DNA from 2 places in the Streptomyces parvus genome. Region 2 is predicted to be linked to the other one. Evidence: riboswitches for the same ligand, from Rfam matches in the RefSeq annotation. Region 2 holds a riboswitch; the other holds the start of a gene.
What was found. Region 2 has a riboswitch for glycine ahead of gcvT (glycine cleavage system aminomethyltransferase GcvT). Riboswitches for the same ligand answer to the same signal wherever they lie in the genome.

Region 1 (7,713 bases), 4.3 Mb from region 2:
CGAGAGTGATCCGTAACGCCCCCACGGGCCTCCGAGACCCGGTAGTCTGGTTGCAGGAGACCGGGGGCACATTCCCACGGCATGCGGCACGGGGCATTGCCGACTGGTCCATGCGTGGTGAAAACACGGACGAGTTTCGGCCGTCCGTGCCACCGGAAGGGTGCCAGGTCGCAACCGACCGCGGCAGATCAAATCCCCAGGAATACCGCGATTTGAAGGCCGGATGACGCCTTGCGGCGCATATCCCGGACTGCTAGCGGAAACACTGTGTGAACACGCGTCATATAAACTCCGCTCAACGAGGCAGAGAGTAGATACGACTCGCCCGTCGCCGGCCTCTTCTGGCCCGCACGCCGACAGCGCCGTCTGCACCCGCCCAAGCTCCACCGTGTCTCCGAAGTGAGAGGCGACCCACCATGCCGCTGCATGTCCCCTCGGCTCCCGCGCCCGCCCTGCGCAGCGTTCTCGCGGCCCTCGGTTCTCCCACCGCCGTCCGCGAAGCCCGAACCTCCGCTCTCCGGTCCGTCCAGGGACCGCTGAGCCCCGAACTACCGCTTCCCGTGCATGTGCTGGACCGGATCGCGCCCTCCGGCACGGCGCCGCTGACACGCCTGGCGGCCTGGCGTTTCCTGATCCGGAGCGAGGGCCGCGCGGTCGCCGCGGCGGACACCGTGCTCACCCCCGACGGCTGGACGTTCTCGCACTTCTTCGAGGGCCCCTACCTCGCCTCGACCGAGCTGGCCGTCCGGCAGGCGGAGGCGTCGGCCACCGGCTGCCAGGCGCGGCTCCTGTCCATCCCGGAGCTGTACATGCTCACCCTGTGGCTGCACGGCGACACCGAGGCCGATCCCTCCGGCGGGGTGCTCGCGCCGACGGACGTCCTGGTGCCCCTGGCGCCGGCCCCCCCGGGCATCGCGGCCCACCGCCCGCACCGGGTCGCCGACCTGCTGCCCGTCATCTCGATGCGGGTGGCCCCGGGGCCACTCCTCAGCTCGGCCTGACCGGCGTCGGCAGGGCCCGGGCACAGCGCCCCCGCGGCGGCCCCGATCCGTCCCGCACCACCGGGCAGCGGCGAGGGGCCGCCGCGGGGGCGCTGTGCTGCCCGTTCGGACTAGTCCCATCCGGCCACCCCGAACCACCCAAAGGGACAGTGCAGTTGCGGTGAACCGTCCGCGCGGGTGACGCGTCATGGGAGGAGTACGGGTGCTGCAGCGAAATCCCTGCGGATTCTTCCCCGTAGGGCAACACTGGGACCGGACCGACTGATACGGGGGCGGCCATGAAGAACTCATCCAGCCGCAGGACACTCGACTCGACGCAGCGAAAGAACCCATCCATGTGCCAGCACCAGCCACCCTGCCCCACCGCCGATTCGCCCGACCGGGAGGCCGCCCGCCTGACGGCCCACCACCCCGAACAGGGGTGGAGCCTCCTGTGCAACGGCGTCCTGCTCTTCGAGGACACCGGCGAACTGCTGCCCGACGGGCAGATCATCGCCCCGCACCGGCCGCTGGCAGCCGGCCGCGTGGTGAAGGCCGCCTGAGAGCTTCCGTACGGACCGGGAGCGGCCGTACGGAAGAAGTCGTACGAAAAAAAGGGGCCGGCCCGGAGAGATCTCCGCACCGGCCCCGACGCGTGTCCGGCGCGCGCCGCTCCCGGCGCACGCCCTACGACAGGCTGATTCAGTTGTCGTACTCGTCCAGCGGGGGGCAGGAGCAGACCAGGTTCCGGTCGCCGAAGGCCCCGTCGATGCGGCGCACCGGCGGCCAGTACTTGTCGGCTGCGGACACCCCGGCCGGGAAGACGGCCTCCTCGCGGCTGTAGCCGTGCTCCCAGTCACCACCGAGCGCGGCGGCGGTGTGCGGGGCGTTGGACAGCGGGTTGTCGTCCGCGCTCCACTGTCCCGAGGCGACCTTCTCGATCTCGGCGCGAATCGCGATCATGGTGTCGCAGAACCGGTCGAGCTCCGCGAGGTCCTCGCTCTCCGTCGGCTCGATCATCAGCGTGCCGGCCACCGGGAACGACATGGTCGGCGAGTGGAAGCCGTAGTCGATCAGGCGCTTGGCGACGTCGTCGATGGAGACGCCGGTCGCCTTGGAGATCGGGCGCAGGTCCACGATGCACTCGTGGGCGACCAGTCCGGCCGGGCCGCTGTACAGGATCGGGAAGTGCGGCTCCAGGCGCTTGGCGATGTAGTTCGCGGCCAGCACGGCGACCTGCGTGGCCCGCTTGAGGCCCTCGCCGCCCATCAGACGGACGTACGCCCACGAGATCGGCAGAATGCCCGCGGAGCCCCACGGGGCGGCCGAGATCGGGCCCACCCCGGTCTCCGGGCCCGCGGCGGGCTGGAGCGGGTGGTTGGGGAGGTACGGGGCGAGGTGGGCGCGGACGCCGACCGGGCCGACGCCGGGGCCGCCGCCGCCGTGCGGGATGCAGAAGGTCTTGTGCAGGTTCAGGTGCGAGACGTCGCCGCCGAACTTGCCGGGCTTGGCCAGCCCGACCAGCGCGTTGAGGTTGGCGCCGTCGACGTACACCTGGCCGCCCGCGTCGTGCACCTCGCCGCAGATGTCGGCGACGTGCTCCTCGAACACCCCGTGCGTGGACGGGTAGGTGATCATCAGCACGGCCAGCTCGTCGCGGTGCAGCTCGATCTTGGCGCGCAGGTCCGCGACGTCGACCTCACCGTCGTCGGCGGTCTTCACCACGACGACCTTCATGCCCGCCATGACGGCGCTGGCGGCGTTGGTACCGTGCGCGGAGGACGGGATGAGACAGACGGTGCGCTGGTCGTCGCCGTTGGCCCGGTGGTACGCCCGGACGGCCAGCAGGCCCGCGAACTCGCCCTGGGAGCCGGCGTTGGGCTGGATGGACACCGCGTCGTAGCCGGTGACCTCGGCGAGGCGCTCCTCCAGCTCACGGATGAGGGTGAGGAAGCCCTGCGCCTGCTCGGCCGGTGCGAAGGGGTGCAGCGCGCCGAACTCGGGCCAGGTGATCGACTCCATCTCGGCGGTCGCGTTCAGCTTCATGGTGCAGGAGCCGAGCGGGATCATGCCGCGGTCCAGCGCGTAGTCGCGGTCGGCGAGCTTGCGCAGGTAGCGCAGCATCGCGGTCTCGGAGCGGTGCTGGTGGAAGACCGGGTGGGTCAGGATGTCGTCGGAGCGCAGCAGCGCCTCCGGCAGCGCGTCGGCGACCGTGGCGTCGAGCGCCTCGATGTCGCCCTCGGCGCCGAAGGCGGCCCAGACGGCGGAGATCTGCGCACGGGTGGTGGTCTCGTCGCAGGCGATGGAGACGTGGTCGGCATCGACGAGGCGGAGGTTGACCCCGCGCTCGCGGGCGTCGGCGACGATGCCGGCGGCCTTGCCGGGGGCCCGGACGGTCAGGGTGTCGAAGAACGCGCCGTGCACGACGTCGGCCCCGGCGGTGCGCAGACCGTCGGCGAGGATCACGGCGTAGCGGTGGGTGCGGCGGGCGATCGTCCGCAGCCCGTCGGGGCCGTGGTAGACCGCGTACATCCCGGCCATCACGGCGAGGAGGACCTGAGCGGTGCAGATGTTGCTGGTGGCCTTCTCGCGGCGGATGTGCTGCTCGCGGGTCTGGAGGGCCAGGCGGTAGGCCTTGTTGCCGTCGGCGTCGACGGAGACGCCGACGAGGCGGCCGGGCAGGGAGCGGGCGAACTTCTCGCGGACCGCCATGAAGCCGGCGTGCGGGCCGCCGAAGCCCATCGGGACACCGAAGCGCTGGGTGGTGCCGACCGCGATGTCGGCGCCGAGCGCGCCGGGCGAGGTGAGCAGCGTGAGGGCCAGCAGGTCGGCGGCGACGGTGACGATCGCGCCCAGCTCGTGGGCCTGCTCGATGACGGACTCGATGGCGCGCACGGCACCGGAGGCGCCCGGGTACTGGAGCAGGACGCCGAAGACGCCCCGCTCGGCGATCTCGGCGGGGATGCCCTCGCTCAGGTCGGCGACGACGACCTCGACGCCGGTGGGCTCGGCGCGGGTCTCGATGACCGCGACGGTCTGGGGCAGGGTGTCGGCGTCGACCAGGAAGACGCCCTTCTTCACCTTGCCGACGCGCCGGGCCAGGGCCATCGCCTCGGCGGCCGCGGTGCCCTCGTCGAGCAGGGAGGCGCCGGAGGTGGGCAGCCCGGTCAGCTCGGCGACCATCGTCTGGAAGTTCAGGAGGGCTTCGAGCCGGCCCTGGGAGATCTCCGGCTGGTACGGCGTGTAGGCCGTGTACCACGCGGGGTTCTCCATGACGTTGCGCAGGATGACGGGCGGCGTGAAGGTGCCGTAGTAGCCGAGGCCGATCATCGGGGCCAGCACCTCGTTGCGGTCGGCCAGCGAGCGCAGCTCGGCCAGCACCTCCGCCTCGGTGCGCGCCGAGGGAAGGTTCAGGGCCTCCGCACTCTTGATCACGTCGGGCACCGCGGCGGCGGTCAGCTCGTCGAGCGAGCCGTAGCCGACCTGGGCGAGCATCTTCGCCTGGGCCTCGGCATCGGGCCCTATGTGGCGCTGCTCGAACGGAATGCCCTGCTCCAGCTGGGAGAGCGGAGTGCGACGGGGGGTCATGGTGGAGGCCTCCTGGTCTGTCACGACCTGCGAGGGGCACCACGGCGCGGGTGCCCGGACGGCCTCCCCCTCTGTCATCTCAACCTGAGAGCTTCACCGGCCCGCCCGGGGGCGTGCCGACTTTCACCGTCGGTGAGGGTCGGGTCCACCCGGGCCTGCGCCCGCACGGATCCGCCCTGCTTTCCAGAGTGACCTCGTCCGTGCGGTACGGGGGCCTGAGAGATTCCGGGGAGGAGTTGCTCCTTCGGCGCCTCCGGATTCTCCACCGGAGGACTCTCCCGCACGGGGTCAGCAGCCACTGCCAGCCTACCAGCGGCCATCGAGCCGGAGCTCTCGAGTGGCCGAGACCACGGATCTGCATTTGTCTGGTGCTGGTGGAGCGACAGGGACCGCCGTGAGCAGTCCGCGACCAGTGGGAGGCACCGTGCAGACGGATATCGATCCGCGCCGCCTGATCGGCCGCAAGGCGTTCGATCGCAAGGGCTCCAAGATCGGAACGGTGGATGAGGTCTATCTCGACGACGCGACGGGTGTACCCGAGTGGGCGGCCGTGCGCACCGGCCTGTTCAGCAGGGACGCCTTCGTCCCGCTGGAGCCCAGCGAGTTCGTCGAGGACGCGCTGCGCGTCCCCTTCGACCGGGCGTTGATCAAGGGCGCGCCGGACTTCGGCGTCGGCCGGCACCTGTCGCCCGAGCAGGAGCTGCAGCTCTACCGGCATTACGGGCTGGACTCCCCGCCCTCGGAGGACACGGCGCCCGAGGACCGGGACTTCGGCAGGCTGGCGGGCCAGGAGGAGTAGTCGGGCGTCTCGCGGACGAGCGGCAGCGGGTCGGCGGGCCGCAGCAGCGGGTCGTCGATCCGGAAGGTGAGGACCCGGCCGGGCGCGCTCCACGGTTCCTCGAACCGGACGGTGACCCGGCCGATCCCACTGCCCTGCACCCAGCCGTGCCCGTGCTCCTCGTGGTGCACATCGTGCCCGGCGGGCCAGCGCCGCGCGGCGAGCTGCTCGGCGCTGTCCGCCTCGGGCTCCGGAACGGCTTCCTCCGCGCCGCCCTCCGCGGTCGGCGCGTGGTGTTCCAGGGCCCGCTGCGCGAGCTCCCGGGCCTCGGCGGCCTGGGCGAACAGGTCCTCCTGGGTGTAGTCGGCAAGCCCCGTGACGCCGACCCCCAGGAGCCGTACGCCGCCCGTGGTGTCGACGGACTCCAGCAGCCGCCCCGCCGCCTCACGGACCACGGTGGGGTCGTCCGTGGGGCCTCTGAGCGTCTCGGAGCGGGTCAGCGTGGAGAAGTCGTAGCGGCGCACCTTCAGCACCACCGTGCGGCCCGACCGGTCGGCGGCGCGCAGCCGCTCCACGCACCGCACGGCCAGCCGCTCGACCTCGGCGCGCACCCGCACCCGGTCGTGCAGGTCCACGTCGAAGGTGTCCTCCACCGATACGGACTTGGCGTCCCGCTCGGCGACCACCGGCCGGTCGTCGAGGCCCAGCGCCATCCGGAAGAGCCCGTGGCCGTGGGCCTTGCCGACCAGCCGTACGAGCTCCGCCTCGCCCGCCTCGGCCAGATCGTGGACGGTGGTCATCCCGGCACGTCGGAGATGGTCGCCGGTGGCCGGGCCGACCCCCGGGAGGATGCGTACGGACAGGGGGGCGAGCAGCTCGCGCTCGGTGCCCGGCTCGATGAGGACGAGACCGTCCGGCTTCGCCTGCTCGGAGGCGATCTTGGCGAGCATCTTGGAACCCGCGAGTCCGACGGATCCGCTCAGGCCGGTCACGGCGCGGATGGCCACCCGCAGCCCCTCCCCCGTGGCGCGGGCCGAGGCCGAGTCGTGCGCCGTCCCGCCGGCCTCCAGGTCCACGAAGGCCTCGTCCAGGCTGAGCGGCTCCACCAGCGGAGACAGCCGCCCCAGCAGCTCCATCACCTGGTCGCTCACCGTCCGGTACAGCGAGAAGCGGGGCACCAGGTAAGCCGCGTTGGGGGCGAGCCGCCGGGCCTGGGCGGTGGGCATCGCCGAGTGCACTCCCAGCCGCCGGGCCTCGTACGAGGCGGTGGCGACCACTCCCCGCGGGCCGAGGCCGCCCACCACGACCGCCTTGCCGCGCAGACTCGGCTTGGCCGCCTGCTCCGCCGACGCGTAGAAGGCGTCCATGTCCAGGTGAAGGATGGTGGGCGCGGTTCTCACACCGTCGATGCTGCCCTACGGCACTGACAACGGGGCGGCCCGGCACCCCGTGAGGCACCGGACCGCCCCGTGTCCGTCGTACTGTCGCGTCGCGCCGCGCGCCGGGGGTGCTCAGCCCGCGCGGTTACGCCGCCGGGCCAGCTCGTCCGCGGGGTTGTGGCCGATGAGCGTCTCACCGGTGTCGACCCGCTCGCCGTGCAGCTGCGAGAGCGCCGCGTCCACATCCCGCCAGACGACGCCGACGGCGATCCCGAAGACGCCCTGCCCGCCCTGGAGCAGGCTGACGACCTCGTCGGGCGAGGAGCACTCGTAGACCGTGGCCCCGTCGCTCATCAGCGTCATGCGTTCGAGGTCCTGGAAGCCGCGGTCCCGCAGATGCTGGACCGTGGTGCGGATGTTCTGCAGCGCGACCCCGGTGTCCAGAAAGCGCTTGACGATCTTGAGGAGGACCACGTCCCGGAAACTGTAGAGACGCTGGGTCCCCGACCCGTAGGCCGGGCGCACACTGGGCTCGACCAGTCCCGTACGTGCCCAGTAGTCCAGCTGGCGGTAGGTGATTCCCGCCGCCGCGCACGCCGTCGGTCCGCGATAGCCGATGTCGCCGGCGCCGCTCGCCGCTGCCACGCCGCCCGCTGCCATCGCCGCCGGTTGAACCGGCTGCCTGATGGCGTGGTCGGCTCCACTGCCGTGCTGCGGATACGGCCCACCCGCTGCCGCTCCGTCGCCGCTGCTTCTCACGCCGACCTCCGTCCTTGACCTGCCCACTCGAAGGTAGGCAGTCACTAGGGGTGCGTCAACGATCGCCACACTCGGCACGCCGAGTGATAATCACCCAGAGGGTGGTTTCCCGTGTCTCGTTTCCGGGAACGGCTTGTCGGATGCGCTGACGGCACCCCCTGCGGGACGGTCACTGGCTGTTCGTACCGAAGTCCTCCGGAGAGATCTGGTCGAGGAATTCGCGGAACTT
Region 2 (7,713 bases):
GGTCTTGTGCGTGGTGGTGGTGACGACATGGGCGTGCGGCACCGGGTTGGGGTGCAGCCCGGCCGCCACCAGGCCCGCGAAGTGCGCCATGTCGACCATCAGGTACGCGCCGACCTCGTCCGCGATCCGGCGGAAGGCCGCGAAGTCCAGCTGGCGCGGGTAGGCGGACCAGCCGGCCACGATCAGCTTCGGCTGGGACTCCTTGGCGAGGCGCTCGACCTCCTCCATGTCCACGACACCGGTCTCGTCGACGTGGTACGGGACCACGTTGTAGAGCTTGCCGGAGAAGTTGATCTTCATGCCGTGGGTCAGGTGACCGCCGTGGGCCAGGTTCAGGCCCATGATCGTGTCGCCCGGCTTCAGCAGCGCGAACATCGCGGCGGCGTTCGCCTGCGCACCGGAGTGCGGCTGCACGTTCGCGGCCTCGGCGCCGAACAGGGCCTTGATCCGGTCGATCGCGATCTGCTCGACGACGTCGACGTGCTCACAACCGCCGTAGTAGCGGCGGCCGGGGTAGCCCTCGGCGTACTTGTTGGTGAGGACGGAGCCCTGTGCCTCCATGACGGCGACCGGAGCGAAGTTCTCCGAGGCGATCATTTCGAGGGTGGACTGCTGACGGTGGAGCTCGGCGTCGACGGCGGCGGCGACGTCCGGGTCCAGCTCGTGGAGGGAGGAGTTCAGAAGCGACATCAGGGGGTCCCTTAAGGTCTCAGTTGCCGGAGAACGCGGTGTACTCGTCGGCGGAGAGCAGATCGGCCGGCTCCTCCGCGACGCGCACCTTGAACAGCCAGCCGCCCTCGAAGGGAGCGGAGTTCACCAGCGAGGGGTCGTCCACGACGTCCTGGTTGGCCGCCGTCACCTCACCGGTCACCGGCGAGTACAGATCGCTGACGGACTTGGTCGACTCCAGCTCGCCGCAGGTCTCGCCCGCGGTCACCGTGTCACCGACCTCCGGGAGCTGGGCGTAGACGACGTCACCGAGCGCGTTGGCCGCGTACTCCGTGATGCCGATGGTGGCCACGCCGTCCTCGAGGGCCGACAGCCACTCGTGCTCCTTGCTGTACCGCAGCTGCTGGGGGTTGCTCATGACCTGAATTCTCCTGTACGCGGGGGAGTGCTGATGAACGGTGGTCTTGCGGTGTGAGACGGAGGTACGTCACTTCCGTGACGCCTGCGTGCCGGTGAGGAGGGCCCGGAATGCGCCGTTCCCTCCGGGATATCACTTCTGGCGCTTGTAGAACGGCAGCGCGACGACCTCGTACGGCTCGTGCGTGCCCCGGATGTCCACGCCCACGCCCGCGGTGCCCGGCGCGGCGAAGGCCGCGTCCACGTACGCCATGGCGATCGGCCTGCCCAGGGTGGGGGAGGGGGCGCCGGAGGTGACCTCGCCGATCACCTTGCCGTCCGCGACGACCGGGAATCCGGCGCGCGGGACCCGGCGGCCCTCGGCGATCAGGCCGACCAGCTTGCGCGGCGGAGCGGTCTCGGCGCGCTCGGCGGCGGCCTTCAACGCCTCGCGGCCGATGAAGTCGCCCTCCTTCTCGAACTTCACGACCCGGCCCAGACCCGCGTCGAACGGGGTCAGGGCGGTCGTCAGCTCGTGCCCGTACAGCGGCATGCCCGCCTCCAGGCGCAGCGTGTCCCGGCAGGAGAGCCCGCACGGGATCAGGCCGTGCGGCGCGCCGGCGTCGGTCAGCGCCTGCCACAGCTGCTCGGCGTGCTCGGGCGCGACGAACAGCTCGAAGCCGTCCTCGCCGGTGTAGCCGGTACGGGCGATGAGCGCGGGGACCCCGGCGACCGTGCCCGGCAGGCCCGCGTAGTACTTCAGCCCGTCCAGATCGGCGTCGGTGACGGCCTTCATGATCGCCGGGGACTCCGGGCCCTGGACGGCGAGCAGCGCGTAGGCGTCCCGGTCGTCGCGCACCGCGGCGTCGAAGCCGCCGACGCGCTCGGTCAGCGCGTCCAGCACGATCTGGGCGTTGCCCGCGTTGGCGACGACCATGTACTCGGTCTCGCCCAGGCGGTAGACGATCAGGTCGTCGACGATCCCGCCGTCGTCCTGGACGATCATCGTGTAGCGGGCCCGGCCGTTGCCGACGGTGGCGATGTTGCCCACCAGCGCGTAGCTCAGGAAGGCGGCGGCCTCGGGCCCGGTGACGGTGATCTCGCCCATGTGGGAGAGGTCGAAGAGGCCCGCCCGGGTGCGTACGGCGTTGTGCTCGTCGCGCTCGCTGGCGTACCGCAGGGGCATGTCCCAGCCCGCGAAGTCGGTCATGGTGGCGCCGAGCGAGCGGTGCAGTGCGTCGAGGGCGGTGAGACGGGGGGCAGTGCTCATGGATACGGCTCCAGGGCATGACGACGTCAGGACGGAAAATCCTCCCCATCTGTCATCGGAACCTGAGAGGTTCGCCGATAGCCCCTGACGGGGTATGCCCCCGGAGGGCGCCCCTGTTCAGGGGGCTCGGCTTGCACCTTGGGTGGAGCCGCAGGGCGACTCGCTTTTCAGATCTGCCTCATCCACGCGGTACGGGGCCTGAGAGATTCAAGGGAGGATCTTGCTCCTTCGGCGCCCGGCTCACACTGTGGCCGGAACTCTCCCGCGCGGATTCGAACGGCCGGTATGCAGTTGGCGGGGTCATCATCGCATGCATCGGGCGGGAGTGGGGGCCCGGTCTCCCCTCCGGTCCCCGGGGACGTGAAGCCCCGCGGATCGGGGCATGATCCGGGCGACGGGCCGGAGGTCGGTTGTGTCGCATTGCCTTTTCTTTACACTTCAGGAGCAGACGTGCGAGACCCGACAGCAGGGGGATGGGCGATGGCGTTGCAGCGGTCGGTACCGGCCGCGGGGGTCGCGCACGGCGCGGTGCCCGCTCGGCGCGGCGCTCCCGTGCGGGAGCTGCTGGAGACCCGTGCGCCGGTGGTACGTGACCTGCGCGGGCGCACCGGCTACGGCCCGTACAGCCTCGACCTCACCGCCGGTGACATCGTCGTGGTCTCGGGGCTCCCCGGCAGCGGCAAGTCCACCCTCATCAGGCGGGCCGTGCAGGGGCGTGCCGTCGACTCCCAGAACACCCGCGACAGCTGGGCCGCCGCCGTGCCCGGGTTAGTGCCCTACGCCCTCTACCGCCCCCTCGTCCGGGCCGCGCACTACCTCGGCCTGCGGAAGGCCCTGCGGTCCGGTGAATCCGTCGTCGTGCACGACTGCGGCACCCAGACCTGGGTACGCCGCTGGCTCGCCCGGCACGCGGCGGCCCGGGGCCGCACCTTCCATCTGATCCTGCTCGACGTGACGCCCGACGTGGCGCGGCAGGGGCAGCGCGAGCGCGGGCGCGGGGTCTCCGGCTACGCCTTCGCCCGCCACCGGCACGCGGTGGCCCGGCTGCTCCGGGACACCGAACAGGGGCTGCTGCCCGCCGGCTGCACCTCCGCGGTGCTGCTCGACCGCGAGGCCGCGGGGGCGCTCGGCCGGATCTCCTTCACGGACGCCGGAGCTTCCGCCGCCCGCTGAGGTTAGGGTGCTGGCCGGAGCAGAGGGCCGCCGCGGCGCGGCCCGGGCGGTTGAGAGAGGGCACAGAGCCAGTGGACATTCCGGCACCCGCACCGGCCCACCCCCAGCAGGGGTGGCCCGCCAACGAGCTCGAAGAGGTGCTGACGGCCTCGCTCGGCGTCCCGGACGCGGGCGGCCGCCTCGTCGAGGTGCTCGGCCGCAGCTCCCTCTGGGTGCCCCTGCCGAACGGCGGCACCCCCGCGAGCGCGGACCTCGACCTGCCGATGATGGAGATCGAGGGCGCGGCCTTCGTCCCCGTCTTCAGCTCGGAGGCCCAGTTCCTCAGCTGCGTCGGCAGCCATATGTCCTTCACCGTCGCGCCCGCCCGCGACTTCGCGCGGGGCCTGCCCCCGCAGGTCGGGATCGCCGTGAACCCGGGCGGCGTCGTCGGCATACCGCTGCCGCCGCCCGCCGTCGCCGAGCTCTGCCGGGCGGGCCGCACCGCCCTGGACGGGCCCGCCACCGGCGGCCGGGTCCGGCTGTTCGAGCCGGACTGGCAGCACGACCCGGTCGATTTCCTCACCGCCGTGTCCGAGGAGTTCGAGGCCACCGGAGTCGTGAGCACCGCCCGCCGGACGCTGGCCAGCATCGAGGGCGGCGACCCGGTCCTCTTCGTCGGCGTCGAGTTCGCCACCTGGGACGGCGCGGGGCAGAGCGCCCCCATGGACGCCATCGGCCGGGCCCTCGGCCGGGTCCAGGTGCCGTGGCCGGTCAACCTGGTCCTGCTCGATGTGGCCCAGGACCTCGTGGGCGACTGGATGCGGGAGAAGGTCCGCCCGTTCTACCGCCGCGAGGGCCACTGAGGGCCACCGGTTCACCGGCGCGAGGGCCGGTGAGGCCCTGAGGACCGGGCGCTGCGGGTCCGTGGCGTCAAGTCGGTGTCTGAAGGGGCGCATAAGCTGGTTTGATGGCGTGGTGGCTCCCGTGTGCCCGGGAGCGATGGCGTGAAGGCGACGGATCGACGAGGGGCGGAACCCAGGGTGAGTGCGTCAGGCACCGCGGCGGGCGGAAAGGTGGAGCGGCTGCTCCGCCAGGTGACCCCCGGGCGTTACGACGCCTACGAGGAACTGCTCTCCGCTGTCGCCGAGGGCCGGATCTGGATGCTGCTCTGGCACGGCACGGCCGGCTCGCCGGACGCCCAGTACGGAAACATGGAGATCGACGGCCTGGGGTACGCCCCCTGCGTCACCTCCGCCCAGGAGCTCTCCGCCAGTGGCTGGAACCGGGCCCACGAGCTGGTCACCGGACGTGAGATCGCCCGCGCCCTCTTCCCCGACCGCTGGGGCATCTGGCTCAACCCGCACGGCCCCGGGGGCGGCGTCGGCATCCCCTGGCTCGATCTGCGCCGTATCGCGACCGGTCTGGACCGGCTGCCCGCCGGACCGCTCCGGCTGAGCGAACCGGCCATCGAACTCCCGCAGTTCTACGCCCTGCTCACCCAGAACGCCCACCGCACCCCCGCGATCCGCTCCCTGCGCCGCGCCTGGGTGCACCCCGCGGTCGGCGTCCCGTATCTCGCGATCGGCCTCGACCTCTACGACACCGGCCGCGCCGCCGTCGAATCGGTGCGCGAGATGATGCGGCAGTCGGTCGGCGCTGTCCCCGAGGGGCTGCCGGTCTCCACCGTCGCGCTCTCCGACGAGTACGACCCGGTCGGCATGTGGCTGCGCGCCAACACCCGCCCGTTCTACGACCGCGAGGCCCACGCCCCGGCGGGCCCCCGGTCTGCCGCCGCCCCGGGCTACGGCTACCCGCCGCTCCCTCGCTGACTCGAAGGGCCCATCGAAGGCCCCCGCAGGCCTCGCCGACCCGAAGACCCCCGTCGCGGGGGAGAGCTCCGCCCTCGGTCACCCTCCGTCGAACACCCCTCGATGTCCGGCTTGTTAACTTCCCCCGGGAGGATGTCCCGGAACTGGACGGTTTGTTAACTGTCCGGGTCTCGACTAGGTCTCACCGCTATCCGGACTGTTCTCTTGCGGTGGGCACCGTCTGTAGTGTGCGGCCATCAAACCTCACCACATGGCGAACCAGGGGTGGACCCATGCGAATATTCAAGTCCCGGGCTGTCCGGGCGATCACGACAGCGGTCGCTGTCGGTCTGATCGCCACGGGCTGTTCCAGCGATCGGGACGGGGGTGACGCCAAGGGGGGCGACAAGGACACCTTCGTCTTCGCCGGAGCCGGTGACCCCGGTTCCCTCGACCCGGCCCTCGCGAGCGACGGCGAGACGTTCCGCGTCACCCGTCAGGCCTTCGAGGCGCTGCTGGAGCACGAGCCCGGCGGCAGCAAGCTCGTCGGCGGTCTCGCCGAGAAGTGGTCGAGCGACGAGGCCGGCAAGGTCTGGACGTTCAACCTCCGCCAGAACGTCAAGTTCCACGACGGCGAGGCGTTCAACGCCGCCGCGGTCTGCGCGAACTACGACCACTGGTTCAACTGGAAGGGCACGTACCAGTCCAGCGCGGTCTCCTACTACTGGCAGACCATCATGGGCGGGTTCGCGAAGAACGAGGACGCCGAGGCGCCCAAGCCCAACTACAAGTCCTGCACCGCCAAGGACGAGAACACGGCCGTCATCGAGGTGAACGAGCCCTCGGCGAACCTGCCGGGCGGATTCTCCCTCCAGGCGCTCGCGATCCACTCCCCGAAGGCCATCAAGGAGTACGAGAAGCAGGACGCGACCGCCAAGGGCGACGCGATCACGTACCCCAAGTACAGCCAGGAGGCCGGCACGGTCGCCGGTACCGGCCCGTACAAGATCGTCAAGTGGAACAAGGGGAACAAGGAAGTCTCCCTGGAGCGCTTCGACGACTACTGGGGCGCCAAGGCCAAGGTGAAGAACCTGGTCTTCCGCACCATCTCCACCGAGGAGACCCGCCGCCAGGCGCTCCAGGCGGGTGACATCGACGGCTACGACCTGGTCGCGCCGGCCGATGTGACGACGCTGGAGAAGGAGGGTTACGAGGTCCCGACCCGTGACGTCTTCAACATCTTCTACCTCGGCATGAGCCAGTCGGCGAACCCGGCGCTGAAGAAGCCCGAGGTCCGTCAGGCGATCACCCACGCCATCGACCGCGAGAACCTCGTCAACACCCAGCTGCCCGAGGGCGGCAAGGTCGCGACCCAGTTCATGCCCGACACGGTTGCCGGCTACTCGGACAAGGTGAAGACCTACCCGTTCGACACCGCCAAGGCGAAGGACCTCCTCAAGCAGGCCGGCGAGGAGAAGCTCAGCATCGACTTCTGCTACCCGACCGAGGTCACCCGCCCGTACATGCCTGCCCCGCAGGACATGTTCGAGCTGATGAAGGCCGACCTGGAGAAGGCCGGCATCACCATCAAGCCGAAGGCCATGAAGTGGGCCCCGGACTACCTGGACGCCACCGAGGCCGGCTCCTGTGCCCTGCACATGCTCGGCTGGACCGGTGACTTCAACGACGGCTACAACTTCATCGGCACCTGGTTCGCCGGACCGGACAAGCAGTGGGGCTTCAAGGACCAGAAGGTCTTCGACGCCGTGAACGCCGCTTCCGAGGTCACCGACCCGGCCGGCCGCACCGAGGCGTACAAGAAGGCCAACGAGGCCATCATGGAGTACGTCCCGGGCGTGCCGATCTCCTCGTCGCCGCCGGCCATCGCGTTCGCCAAGAACGTCAACCCGCCGAAGGTCTCCCCGCTGACGCAGGAGAACTTCGCCGAGGTCTCCTTCAAGTAATCGCACACCAGCGGGTCCGCCCGGCCACAGCAACCAGGTGGCCGGGCGGACCCGCATCGACGCACGTGAGAAAGGGGCATGCGGGGTGCTGCGACTCGTCGTAAGAAGACTTCTCCAGCTCATTCCCACCCTGCTCGGCCTGTCGGTCCTGCTGTTCCTCTGGCTGAACCGACTGCCCGGCGGACCCGCCTCAGCGATCCTGGGCGAGCGGGCCACCGAAGCCGAAGTGGCGAGAATCAACCGTGCACTCGGGCTCGACGAGCCGGTGCACGTCCAGTACTGGCGCTTCCTCAAGCGCATCTTCGAGCTCGACCTCGGAACCTCCACCCAGACCGGCCAGCCGGTGTGGGACGAGTTCGCCCTGCGCTTCCCGGCCACCGTGGAGCTCAGCGTCGCCGCGATCCTGATCGCCGTGGTAGTCGGCATTCCGATGGGCTACCTGGCGGCCAAGCAC

Region 1: it holds a riboswitch for glycine, as region 2 does, so the genes downstream of both, gcvP (aminomethyl-transferring glycine dehydrogenase) here and gcvT (glycine cleavage system aminomethyltransferase GcvT) in region 2, are expected to answer to the same signal.

What each region holds. Positions count from the first base shown of each region.
Region 1 covers NZ_CP135079.1:724,667-732,379, forward strand. Annotated here, with positions in the region: gene RNL97_RS04330 (hypothetical protein) at 417-1,001, shown strand; gene RNL97_RS04335 (DUF5999 family protein) at 1,337-1,543, shown strand; gene gcvP (aminomethyl-transferring glycine dehydrogenase) at 1,683-4,568, opposite strand; glycine riboswitch at 4,762-4,859, opposite strand; gene RNL97_RS04345 (PRC-barrel domain-containing protein) at 4,993-5,367, shown strand; gene RNL97_RS04350 (DNA polymerase IV) at 5,286-6,746, opposite strand; gene RNL97_RS04355 (MerR family transcriptional regulator) at 6,858-7,484, opposite strand; gene RNL97_RS04360 (bifunctional nuclease family protein) at 7,654-7,713, opposite strand, start outside.
Region 2 covers NZ_CP135079.1:5,025,711-5,033,423, forward strand. Annotated here, with positions in the region: gene glyA (serine hydroxymethyltransferase) at 1-690, opposite strand, end outside; gene gcvH (glycine cleavage system protein GcvH) at 710-1,087, opposite strand; gene gcvT (glycine cleavage system aminomethyltransferase GcvT) at 1,220-2,335, opposite strand; glycine riboswitch at 2,513-2,610, opposite strand; gene RNL97_RS23750 (AAA family ATPase) at 2,816-3,508, shown strand; gene RNL97_RS23755 (enhanced serine sensitivity protein SseB) at 3,580-4,350, shown strand; gene RNL97_RS23760 (enhanced serine sensitivity protein SseB C-terminal domain-containing protein) at 4,528-5,316, shown strand; gene RNL97_RS23765 (ABC transporter substrate-binding protein) at 5,589-7,259, shown strand; gene RNL97_RS23770 (ABC transporter permease) at 7,345-7,713, shown strand, end outside.